Regions from separate parts of the Faecalimonas umbilicata genome, predicted to be linked through region 2. Evidence: riboswitches for the same ligand, from Rfam matches in the RefSeq annotation. Region 2 holds a riboswitch; each other region holds the start of a gene.
The links. Region 2 has a riboswitch for thiamine pyrophosphate ahead of thiD (bifunctional hydroxymethylpyrimidine kinase/phosphomethylpyrimidine kinase). Riboswitches for the same ligand answer to the same signal wherever they lie in the genome.
Positions count from the first base shown of each region.

Region 1 (4,201 bases), 420 kb from region 2:
CTTATAAGTCGGTTCCAACACAAGAATTCCGTTTCCGGTATATTCCGGCTTGATTGCCGATTCCCCGGTTGCTTTTCCCCTGACTGCTTTTCCAAAGAAATCGCCCACACCTTTTACTCCCGTTGTCGCATTGACATTGCCTACGGTCCACTGCATTGCTCCTGCCTGAAGTGTGATATTTGCCTGATTGACATCACAGATAACCTGGCGCTTTCTCACATTCATCTCATTACAAAAATAGGCCAACGCGGCATTGTGCGGCATCACACTTAAATCACGCTGATATTCTATGACAGTAAACGGACCAAGAGAGTTTAACACTTTAATATCATCATTATTCGTAAAATTAGAGATTCTATACATCGTTTTCTTCCTCCTTATCACACTTTCCTGCAATCTGTGCTAGTAGGTTTATTATACGGTGTTTGTACAAAAAATACAATATTTTTATATTTTCCATTTATTTTTTATGCAGTTTATATGCTTGCATTGAAGTGCTCCATCATCTTTCACTGTTCTGAATTTTTATTACAGAATATCGATATACTCTCCATTCAATGCCTTATTCATACTTCTGACCGCACAGAATTTTCCACACATAGAGCAACTCTCTTCAATTTCCGGTTTGCGGTCTTCCCGAATCTGTTTTGCCGTTTCTGGATCCATAGAACACTTCCACTGCTCCTCCCAATCAAAAGTTCTTCTGGCATCCGCCATACGATCATCAATATCTCTTGCGTGCGGAACATGTTTTGCAATATCTGCGGCATGCGCTGCAATTCTGGAAGCGATGATCCCCTGTTTGACATCTTCTACATTCGGAAGCGCCAGATGTTCTGCCGGTGTCACATAGCAAAGAAATGCTGCACCTGCTGAAGCTGCTACTGCACCTCCGATCGCCGCTGTAATATGGTCATATCCCGGTGCAATATCAGTCACGATCGGTCCCAGTACATAAAACGGAGCACCCATGCAGATTGTCTGCTGCAATTTCATATTTGCTTCAATCTGATCCAATGGCATATGCCCCGGGCCTTCTACCATCACCTGCACATCTTTTGCCCATGCACGTTTTGTCAGCTCTCCCAAGCGCACCAACTCTTCAATCTGACACACGTCACTCGCATCGGCCAGACAGCCCGGACGGCATGCATCCCCAAGTGAAATTGTGACATCATATTCCCGGCAGATTTCAAGAATCTCATCAAAGTATTCGTAAAATGGATTTTCATTTCCAGTCATACTCATCCACGCAAACACAAGCGATCCGCCTCTGGATACAATATTCATTTTTCTTTTATGCTTCTTGATCTGTTCAATTGTCTTTCTTGTAATTCCACAGTGCAGTGTGACAAAATCCACTCCATCCTCTGCGTGGAGTCTTACTACATCAATAAAATCTTTTGCTGTCAGTGTGGCAAGATCTCTCTTATAATGAATCACACTATCATAAACCGGAACGGTTCCGATCATCGCCGGACATTCTTGTGTCAGTTTTCTTCGAAATGGCTGCGTATTCCCATGAGAAGAAAGGTCCATAATTGCCTCTGCTCCCATATTTACCGCCGCCATGACTTTTTCCATCTCAACCTCATAATCTTTGCAATCTTTTGACACTCCCAGATTTACATTGATCTTCGTACGAAGCATAGATCCTACTCCATTTGGATCCAGGCATTTATGCCTTTTGTTGGCGCAGATCGCCACCTGTCCTTTCGCCACCAGATCCCGGATTTCCTCCTCTGTACGGTATTCCTTCCGCGCAACTGCCCGCATCTCCTCTGTGATGATTCCCTTTCTTGCTGCTTCCATCTGTGTGTAGTATTTTTCTGACATATGATGTACCTCTTCTTTCTTCTGCCCGCGGCAGAATATTTTTCATTTGCTCTGTGCCGGAATTTTTTTATGACAGAACTCCAAAAGGATTTCAAGGATTATGCCTGGGCGGAGCATTTTTTCATAGGACTCTGCTTTTTATTCCATAGCATTTCTCGGAAATTTCCTATGTAATAAAATATAATAAAAAAACAGAGTACCTCAATTGGTACTCCGTCAAACTTCTTAAAATCAATTCTTTCCTACGTTGGCATTATCCAAATCAGGTATCAGGGTCGAAGTTCACACCTTCCTCTCAGCCTGTCTACAAGCTCCCCGGCTATTTACTTTTCTAGAAAATAGTAACACACCAATAACTAAAAGTCAATTTTTTGATCTTCCAGAAATTTTCTGATTTCGTCATATTCTTCAGACTTGTCTTCCCAGTCTTTCGGTGTCCAGCTACAAAATGGAGACAATGCAAACCCATTCTCTTTCGCAAGTTTCTCCATCTCTTTTATACATTGACTAATTTTTGAACGTTTCATTTCTTTCCTCTCCTCCCTCCAGAGGGTTCACCGTCTATTCCATGCTTTTCCTCAAAATATCGACAATTTCTTTATGCGAAAGAATCTTATATCCCCCGTCCATCACAAATGTTCCTTCTGCAATTCCCTCTATCATCTCTTCTGTCACACCAAGTTCCCGCAGATTCATGACAAGCCCAATTTCACGCATCCAGCTTTCCATGCTTGCCAGACCTTCCTTTGCAATCTGCTCTTTACTCTTTCCTTCTACCTGTATTCCCCAGACATTCTCGGCGAACCGCACAAATTTCTGCAAACCATATGGACAAATATAACGGTAGTATGCCATTGAGACTGCAGCCAGTGTCATTCCATGTGTGGCGTCTGTATATGCGCCGACTGACTGCCCTATCATATGAACCATCCAATCGGTTGTCTTTCCCTGTTCCACCATAGTATTCAATGCCCATGTTGCTGTCCACATAATATTGCTGCGCGCCTCATAATCCATTGGATCTACAACCGCAATTCTTGAAGAATGGATCAAGGACTTCATCAGCCCCTCCATGACATAGTCTGAAGTATTGTCATCCTCCCCGGAAAAATATTGTTCGGTAATGTGATTAAAAATATCATAGATTCCTGCTACCATCTGATATTTTGGCAATGTATAGGTAAATACCGGATTTAAAATGGAGAATTTCGGGAAAACATTCTCCCCAAATACATGACCGATCTTCCGTTTCCTCTCCGAATTTGTAATGACTGAACCACCATTCATCTCTGATCCAGTTCCTACCATCGTCAGCACACATCCAACCGGGATGATTCGATTATCTACCTCTTCCATCCTCTCATAATATTTTTCCCATGGATCTTCCTCACAATATGCAGATACCGAGACGGCCTTTGCATAATCACACACCGATCCTCCCCCTACTGCAAGAATCAGATCCACCTCGTTTTCTCTCGCGATCTTACATCCCTCATACAATTTTTCTACTGTCGGATTCGGCATTACTCCTGGGTCCTCAAACACTGTTTTCCCTGCTTCTTTTAACAGTTCCATTACCTGATCATAGATGCCGTTTTTCTTAATCGAGTCTCTTCCATAACTCAGCTGCACCTTTGGTCCGTATTTTTCTAATTCTTCTTTCAAAAAAGTAAGGGATTGTTCCCCAAAATAAAGTTTTGTTGGATTACAATATTGAAAATTTCCTAACATAATTTTTCCTTCCTTTCCACTTTTTGCAAAGCATGCTCTATCCAAGAACCCTTGTCGCTTTTGAGCAGCTCTGCACACATTGACTTTCTTCGCTATTCATGTTATGTTCATCATAATACCTGAACTTAACTTTAGGTCAATACTTATTTTCAAAAATCAAAAAAGAGATCTGATAAATGAAATTGGAGGAACCCATATGTATACAATTGGCCAAGTCGCAAAACTAGTTCACCTTCCCATCTCTACCATCCGCTATTATGACAAGGAAGGTCTGTTCCCGACACTTGAGCGTACTTCCGGCATCCGTAAGTTCAGCGAAAAAGAACTGGAAGCACTTCGGATGATCGAATGCCTGAAAAAATCTGGGCTGAAGATCAAAGAAATCAAGTTATTTATGGAATGGTGTGCCCAAGGAAGTTCCACTTACGAAAAGCGCTTAGAACTATTTCTACATCAGCGCAAAGCGGTAGAAGAAAAAATTGAAAAACTGGAAAAAGTACTCGACATGATCCAGTTCAAATGCTGGTATTACGAGCAGGCGCTCGCAGATGGAAATGAAGATCGACTAAAAACATATACAGAAACTCCTCAAGATTAAAATCCTGAGGAGTAATAAATGCTTTCTGTCTATTGG
Region 1 covers NZ_AP031411.1:2,468,220-2,472,420, forward strand. The annotation lists gene ACGG81_RS11840 (AIM24 family protein) at 1-363, opposite strand, end outside; gene thiC (phosphomethylpyrimidine synthase ThiC) at 529-1,836, opposite strand; TPP riboswitch at 2,059-2,164, opposite strand; gene ACGG81_RS11850 (D-lyxose/D-mannose family sugar isomerase) at 2,193-2,363, opposite strand; gene ACGG81_RS11855 (iron-containing alcohol dehydrogenase) at 2,398-3,567, opposite strand; gene ACGG81_RS11860 (MerR family transcriptional regulator) at 3,764-4,165, shown strand; gene ACGG81_RS11865 (YitT family protein) at 4,195-4,201, opposite strand, start outside.
Region 1: linked by a shared signal. The riboswitch ahead of thiC (phosphomethylpyrimidine synthase ThiC) and the one ahead of thiD (bifunctional hydroxymethylpyrimidine kinase/phosphomethylpyrimidine kinase) in region 2 are both predicted to bind thiamine pyrophosphate.

Region 2 (4,201 bases):
GCTGGATGCGGGGGCAGACGATTATCTGACGAAACCATTTTCCGTAGAAGAATTGCTTGCAAGGCTGCGGGTGACACAGAGAAGACTTGCAATCATGCAAGGGGGAACCCAGGAAGAAAAGTCCACCTTCACAAACGGAAAACTGATGCTGGACTACGGCGCGGGATGTGCTTATATGGATGGAAAGGAATTACACTTGACACCGATTGAATATAAATTATTATGCCTGCTATCAAAACATGTCGGAAAGGTGTTGACACATACTTATATTACGCAGGAGATATGGGGCAGAAGCTGGGAGAACGACGTGGCATCGCTGCGTGTATATATGGCGACACTCCGCAAGAAGATCGAGAGCGAGCCGGATATGCCCCAGTATATCCAGACACATATCGGGGTGGGTTACCGGATGTTGCGAGTAGAATAATATATAGAGGAAAGAAAAACTTCTGAAATTCTTCCCCAGTCTGTCTTGAGAAAATCTATTGGAATCGATATAATGGGAAAGATGATAAAGATGAGGAGAATTGCAGATGAACATAATTAATATAGAGCATATCAGTAAAGTGTTTGGAGAGAAGCAAGTGTTTGATGATATTTCCTGTGGGATTCATCAGGGAGATAAAATTGGAATTATCGGAATCAATGGAACTGGCAAGACAACACTTCTGAAAATAATTGCAGGGCTGGAAGAGCCGGATCAGGGACAAGTGATTTTTCAAAAGGGACTTCGTGTCACCTATCTTCCGCAGTCGCCGAAGTTCCCGGAGCATGCAACAGTTCTTTCCTATGTGGCAGACGGTGCCGATGGAGCAGACTGGGGAAGAGAGAGTGAAGCAAAGAATGCGTTGAACCGCCTCGGGATTACAGATCATCACGAAGAGATTGATCATTTGTCCGGAGGTCAGAAAAAGCGCGTAGCACTTGCACGGACACTTGTCAATCCGGCAGATGTGTTGATTCTTGACGAGCCGACGAACCATATTGACAATGAGATGGCAGTCTGGCTGGAAGAGTATCTGAACCAGTGGAAAGGTGCGATCATCATGGTCACACATGACCGCTATTTTCTGGATCGGGTGACAAATAAGATTTTAGAGATCGACCATGGGAAATTATATTCCTACACGGCAAATTATTCACAGTTTCTGGAATTGAAAGCACAAAGAGAGGAGATGGAACTTGCCTCTGAGCGGAAAAGACAGAGCGTTCTCAGGATGGAACTGGAGTGGGCCAAGAGAGGATGCCGTGCCCGTACAACGAAGCAGAGAGCAAGGTTGGAGCGGCTTGAGGCACTGAAGAATGGAAAAGCTCCGGTCAGAGATGCTGAGGTTGAGATGGATTCTGTGGAAACGAGGATGGGAAAGAAGACGATCGAGCTGCACCATATTTCTAAGAGTTATGGGCAGAAAAAGCTGATCGATGATTTTGAGTATATTGTACTGAAAAATCAGCGGCTTGGGATCATTGGATCAAACGGATGTGGAAAATCTACATTGATGAAGATCATTACCGGGAAAGAAGAACCGGATCAGGGAACGGTGGAGATTGGCGATACCGTCAAGATTGGATATTTCGCGCAGGAAGTCACGGAGATGGATGAGAATCAGCGCGTGATCGATTATATCAAAGATGTGGCAGAATATGTTCCGACAAAAGATGGCAGAATTACAGCTTCACAGATGTTGGAGCGATTCTTATTTACTCCTGCAATGCAGTATACCCCGATCGGAAAGCTGTCCGGAGGGGAGAGGAGAAGGTTGTATCTTTTAAAAGTATTGATGGATGCTCCAAATGTATTGATTCTCGATGAGCCGACGAATGATCTTGATATTCCAACGCTGACCATCCTTGAGGACTATCTAGACTCTTTTTTGGGAATTGTGATCACAGTATCTCATGATCGGTATTTCCTTGATAATATTGCAGATCGTATCTTTGCATTTGAGGCTGGCGGAAAGCTTGTACAGTACGAAGGTGGTTACACGGATTATCTTGAAGCGAAAGAGCGCAAGAATGGGACTGTTGTCAGAGAATCTGAGGAATCCGCAAAGAAAAAGGCGGATCGAAAGAATTGGAAAAAGGATGCTCCGGAAAAGTTGAAATTTACTTATAAAGAACAAAAAGAATATGAGACGATCGATGATGAGATAGCATCTTTGGAGCAGAAAATCGAGGAGTTGGATGAGCAGATGATGCAATATGCTACAAATTCAGCGAAGCTTTCGGAAATCACCGAACAGAAAGAAGCTGCAGAAGCTGCATTGGAAGAGAAGATGGAGCGGTGGGTATATTTAAATGATCTTGCAGAGCGAATTGAAAATCAGAAAAGTCTTGCATTGCTGTAAAATTGTGCTACAATAAAACTTGGAAAAGAACAAGGGGAGCTTGCGAAAAGCAGGCTGAGAGTAAGCTGTATGCTTAGACCCATAACCTGATTTGGATAATGCCAACGTAGGAAAATACCCGGTAGAAGTTTATGCTGTGATAGTACCCGCGCGGATTATCACAGCTTTTTTGTTACAGAAATTCTTTAGAATCCTGTAAAATTAGAGTATTCCGTGCAGATCGTACCGCGACAGAGAGAACGGATGTCGCCGGAATAGCTATCGGGAACCCAAGAAGCGGCAGGCCGGGGGCACCACTTTCTGCCGCTATATAAAATTAATGCAAAAGGAGAACAAAATGAGAACAGCATTAACAATCGCTGGAAGCGATTCCAGCGGAGGCGCCGGCATTCAGGCAGATATCAAGACCATGATGGCACACCATGTATTTGGGATGAGTGCTATCACCGCATTGACTGCACAAAATACGACCGGCGTAATAGATATTATGGAGGTAACTCCTAAATTTCTGGAGGAAGAATTGCAGTGTATTTTTACTGATATTTATCCGGATGCAGTGAAAATAGGTATGGTATCATCGGCAGAACTGATGGAAGTCATTGCCCGGAATCTGAAAAAGTACAATGCAAAAAAGATTGTCGTAGATCCGGTGATGGTGGCGACAAGCGGCGCAAAATTAATGGAAGATACGGCGATTGCGACACTAAAAAGGACGTTACTTCCGATGGCAGATCTTCTAACTCCGAATATTCCAGAGGCAGAAGTGCTTGCAGAGATGGAAATCTTCACGGAGGAAGATATGATCGCAGCTGCACGAAAGATCAGTGAGGCCTATGGATGTGCTGTCCTGTGTAAGGGCGGACATCAGAAGAACGATGCCAATGACCTATTATATCAAAATGGAACATTTCGATGGTTCCGTGGAAGAAGGATTGAGAATCCGAATACCCATGGAACTGGATGTACGCTTTCCAGTGCGATTGCTTCCAACCTTGCAAAAGGCTTTTCGATGGAAGAAAGTGTAGAAAATGCGAAGAATTACATTTCCGGGGCATTGGAGGCAATGCTGGATCTTGGAAAAGGAAGTGGTCCGATGGATCATGCTTTTCGGGTCGAAGGAGTGTATTAAGAGAAATGTTCAGAAGGACTGATGTCCTTTCTGGGAAAATTTTCAGGCATGATTGTCAGGTGTGTTCCAACAAAAGAAAGAGAGGAATCACATCATGAAAAAACAAAAAATGAACACGAACCGAATGGTAATGCTTTCGATGTTCGTAGCTGTGGGAGTTGTCATTTCACCGATTTTGCGCGTGGAGGGAATGTGTCCTACGGCACATCTTGTCAACATTGTTTGTGCAGTGTTTTTAGGACCATGGTATTCGCTGCTCTGTGCGACGATGATCGGGGTTATCCGGATGATGTTCATGGGAATCCCGCCGCTTGCTCTGACCGGAGCAGTATTTGGAGCATTTTTATCCGGTGTTTTTTACCGTGCATCTCACGGAAAGATTTTCTGTGCTGTGTTTGGGGAGATTTTCGGAACAGGAATCATCGGATCACTTGTATCCTATCCGGTCATGGCATTTCTGATGGGAAGAGATGGGCTGAATGCATTTTTCTATACACCAATGTTTCTTGGTGCAACTTGTATGGGAGGAGCAGTGGCATGGCTTCTGTTAAATCAGCTCAGCAGAAGTGGAGTGCTTGCAAAAATTCAATGGAGTCTTGGAGCGAAAGTATATGACAAAGGAAATGTTAAGAAAAATAGCGGCGAAGATCGCAGTACTGGGGGAGCAGATCAGGCAGCATAGACCGCTTGTACATTGTATCACGAATCCGATTGCCATCCATGA
Region 2 covers NZ_AP031411.1:2,050,879-2,055,079, reverse strand. The annotation lists gene ACGG81_RS09815 (response regulator) at 1-427, shown strand, start outside; gene ACGG81_RS09810 (ABC-F family ATP-binding cassette domain-containing protein) at 534-2,348, shown strand; TPP riboswitch at 2,371-2,478, shown strand; gene thiD (bifunctional hydroxymethylpyrimidine kinase/phosphomethylpyrimidine kinase) at 2,686-3,477, shown strand; gene thiW (energy coupling factor transporter S component ThiW) at 3,572-4,159, shown strand; gene thiM (hydroxyethylthiazole kinase) at 4,089-4,201, shown strand, end outside.

Region 3 (4,201 bases), 1.3 Mb from region 2:
GACTGTATATTACGGCAGTAGAACAAAAGGGAGAAGAGTATCAATTTACCATGTTTGAGCATGCCAGAATTCGGACAGAAAAAATTCCGAAGCTTTTGGAACTGTACAAAGAAGAGTTGCATTTCAAAATGGATACGCCTCCATATTTCCTCTATCATAAGAAGAACAGAAACCGAAAAGGCAAAGAGGAAGATCCAATTGAAGTTGTGAAAAAAGTGTTAATTGATATGAAAACATTGCTAGAATCATAGTCAGAGAGTATAATGAGAGAGTTAGAAACACGAAGGAGGGCAATTATGAGAAGGACAGGAAAAAAAGCGGCAGCGCTTGCTGTGACAGCAGCACTGGCAGTTTCCGCTGCCGGCTGCGGGTCTGTCAAAGACAGCGATGTGGTAGTTACGATTGGTGGAGAAAAAGTGACTGTAGGTGTTGCCAATTTTTTTGCGCGCTATCAGCAGGCAGAATATGAAACATACTACTCAGGAGTGATGGGAGAGGACATGTGGTCTACAGAGATTTCCAAAGGGAAATCCTATGAGGAGACGGTGAAAAATCAGATCTTAGAGACACTGGAAAATATGTATGTACTCGAAGACCATATGGGCGATTACAAAGTCGAGATCACCGAGGAGGAAAAGAAGAAGATCAGTGAGGCAGCAAAAGCGTTTGATGAGGCAAACGGACTGGAAGAAAAGGGAGCTGTTTCCGGAACAACAGAAAATGTAGAGCGGATGCTGACACTTGTGACGATTCAAGAGAAAATGCAGAAGGCGATGGTCGCAGATGTGGATACAGAAGTGTCTGATGAAGAGGCGGCACAAAAGAGTATGCAGTATGTCAACCTTTCTCTGACAAAGACAAAAGAAGACGGAAGCACAGAGCAGATGACCGAGGAAGAAAAGGCAGAGGCAAAGAAAAAGGCAGAAGCATTCCAGAAAGCAGTTAAGGAAGGGGCTGACTTTGCAAAGACTGCAAAAGAGAAGGAACTGGAAGTAAAGACAATGACTTTTGACGAAGAGACGACAACTCCGGATGAGGGATTGATGACGAAGGCGAATAAACTTGGCGAAGGGGAAGTCTCAGAGGTGATCGAGACGGACAGTGGCTACTATGTGTTGAAAGTGACAAGCCTTCTTGACCGGGAAGCGACCGATGCAGAAAAAGAATCTATCGCAGAAGAGCGAAAGGAAAAACAGTACAAAGATCTGTGCGAAGAGTGGAAAAAAGATGTAAAGATTGAAGTCAATGAAAAGGTATGGGATAAGATCAGTTTCGAGAAAAAAGGGATTAAGATGAAACAGCAGGAAGAGATTCCATATGCAGAAGGATCTGACACAGATAAAAGTGACCAGAAATAATCGAAAATAGAAGAATGGAGGAGATTTGATGAGTAAGATTGAAGAAGTAAGAAGTGCGATGGTAAGTGCGATGAAGGCAGGGGACAAGGAGACGAAGGAGTCCTTATCACTGCTTTTATCTGCGCTGAAGAATAAGGTGATTGACAAAAAAGGAGATCTGACACCGGAAGAAGAGACACAGGTTATCCTAAAAGAGATCAAGCAGACAAAAGAGACGTTGGAACTTGCACCGGCAGACCGAAGTGACATTGTGGAAGAATGCCAGAAGAGAATTGCAGTGTTGGAACAGTTTGCACCAAAGATGATGTCAGAAGAAGAAATCCGCGGAGTGATCAAAGAGGTGCTTGCTTCTCTGGCGCTGGAGACACCGACAGCAAAAGACAAAGGAAAGATTATGAAAGAACTGATGCCGAAAGTAAAAGGAAAGGCAGATGGAAAGCTTGTAAATGACATCGTACTGTCTTTTCTGAACTAGTTCGGGAAAACGGAAGATCTCCCGAAAAAGCGATGAGAGAATGTGCTAAAAAAGTTCTGAAAAAGATGTAAAAAAAGATTGTTTAATTGCAACGGCTGATATAGTATAGAGGTAACAAAAAGGAGAAAGGGCGGAGGTATATGATGAGCATTGTATGGTTGGCGTTGATTGTGATTTTTCTGATCGTTGAGATCGCCACAGTAGGACTGACTTCCATCTGGCTTGCAGGAGGTGCACTGGCGGCACTGGTGGTAGAACTTCTCGGACTTGGAATCGTATGGCAGATCGCAGCTTTTCTGATCGTGACTTTTATACTGTTATATTTTACGAGACCTTGGGCGCAGAAATATTTGAATGCGAAATCAGTGAAGACAAACTATGAGAGTCTGATCGGGCAGAAAATTAAGATGACAGAGCAGGTAGATAATTTGAGTCAGACAGGGAAAGCAGTCGTCAACGGACAGGAATGGACGGTCAGAGCGGAAGCAGATGGAGACATTCTGGAACCGGGCGATTTCGGAGAGGTACTCAGGGTCGAGGGTGTAAAGCTGATCGTAAAGAAAATTTGACAAAAAAAGAAAGTATGGTACAATGCTATATGAAATGACAAATTTCATATAGCATTTTGCTAGGGGAGCCCAGGGCTGAGAAATCACATTGCGTGATGACCCTCACTACTTGAACCGGTTAGTACCGGCGGAAGGAAGCAGTACCAGAATGGTTCCTCCTGTAAAAAAATAATAAAGGAGGTTTTTTTATGTCATTTTTTGTAACAAAAGCAGATGGGGCATACAGTCTGACAACGGCAGGTTATGTGGCAGTTGCTGTGATTCTTGTGGCATTGATCGTTGTAGCTGCGCTGTTTGCAAAATGGGAGAAGAAAGAAAAAAAGAAAATTGGAACAAAACAGCTTGTCGTATGTGCGATGGCAGTTGCACTTGCGATGGTGACATCGATGTTAAAGATTTATTCTTTTCCATTTGGTGGATCGGTAACATTATTCAGCATGTTGTTTATCTGTTTCGTTGGCTATTTATATGGACCGGCGACGGGGATGCTGACTGGGGCGGCCTACGGGGTACTTCAGCTTCTGATTGAACCATATATTTATTTCCCACTTCAAGTGCTTGTAGATTATCCGCTCGCATTCGGGGCACTCGGACTTTCAGGATGTTTCAGCAAATCCAAACATGGTCTTGTAAAAGGATACTTGTTTGGCGTTCTTGCAAGATATGTATTTGCGGTAATTTCCGGATGGCTCTTTTTTGGAGAATATGCGTGGGACGGTTGGGCGGCGCTTCCATATTCGCTTGTATATAATGGATGTTATATTTTTGCAGAGGCAGCGCTTACAGTTCTCGTTTTATCGATTCCGGCAGTCTCCAAAGCGATGAAGAAAGTGAAGATAACAGCGGTCAACTAATCAATCGGATAGAATTAAAAATAAAAATGTCATAAATTCCTTCATTTTACAGATACTATTTCCAGAAATGGAAAACAAAGTAAAATGGAGGAATTTTTTATATGAAAGCAACAGGAGTCGTAAGAAGAATTGATGATCTCGGGAGGGTTGTAATTCCAAAGGAAATCCGACGGACACTCAGGATTCATGAAGGAGATCCACTTGAAATCTTTACCGATCGAGAGGGAGGTGTCATTTTAAAGAAGTATTCTCCAGTCGGAGAAATGACACCGCTTGCGATACAGTATGCGGAAAGTCTTGCCCAGGTAGCAAAATGTACTGTCTGCATCACCGATCATGAGACGGTAGTCGCAGCGGCGGGAAATGGAAAAAAAGAATTTGCGGGGAAAAGAGTCAGCGAGGCATTTCAGACCTGTCTAAGTGACAGAAAGGAGAGATGTGCAGCCAGAGGGGAGAAAGGATTTGTTTTATTGACAGAAGGGCAGAGCGCAGTCTTTACGGAGGAAATCATCAGCCCGATTGTGGCAGAGGGAGATGTGATCGGTGCGGTTGTACTTTTGATGAAAGAGGAAACAAAGAGGACGGAAGATGGAGCAGAAAAGCTTGCACTTGCAGCGGCAGCTTTTCTCGGGAAACAGATGGAATTTTAAGATGGTCATAAAACATTGTGGACGGGCATAGATTAGAGTGTACTTATTATTTGGTGCAAATACGCTTGAAATCTGGGAGGGACGACAATGGAGAAGACAATCAGACAGGAAATGAAAGTCACATGGGTGTTAAAGGCGCTGATGGCAGCTTACGTTGTGACCGGCTTACTTCTTTTGCTGCTGACGCTGCTTGTATACAAGATGGAGTTCAGTGAGGAAAAGGTGACGGCGGGGATTACAGCGATCTATGTACTGTCCACATTTGTGGGCGGACTTGTGATCGGGAAGCTTTCCA
Region 3 covers NZ_AP031411.1:786,142-790,342, forward strand. The annotation lists gene mfd (transcription-repair coupling factor) at 1-251, shown strand, start outside; gene ACGG81_RS03825 (peptidyl-prolyl cis-trans isomerase) at 297-1,358, shown strand; gene ACGG81_RS03830 (GatB/YqeY domain-containing protein) at 1,387-1,833, shown strand; gene ACGG81_RS03835 (NfeD family protein) at 1,977-2,402, shown strand; TPP riboswitch at 2,454-2,555, shown strand; gene thiT (energy-coupled thiamine transporter ThiT) at 2,591-3,256, shown strand; gene ACGG81_RS03845 (stage V sporulation T C-terminal domain-containing protein) at 3,358-3,906, shown strand; gene ACGG81_RS03850 (TIGR04086 family membrane protein) at 3,994-4,201, shown strand, end outside.
Region 3: linked by a shared signal. The riboswitch ahead of thiT (energy-coupled thiamine transporter ThiT) and the one ahead of thiD (bifunctional hydroxymethylpyrimidine kinase/phosphomethylpyrimidine kinase) in region 2 are both predicted to bind thiamine pyrophosphate.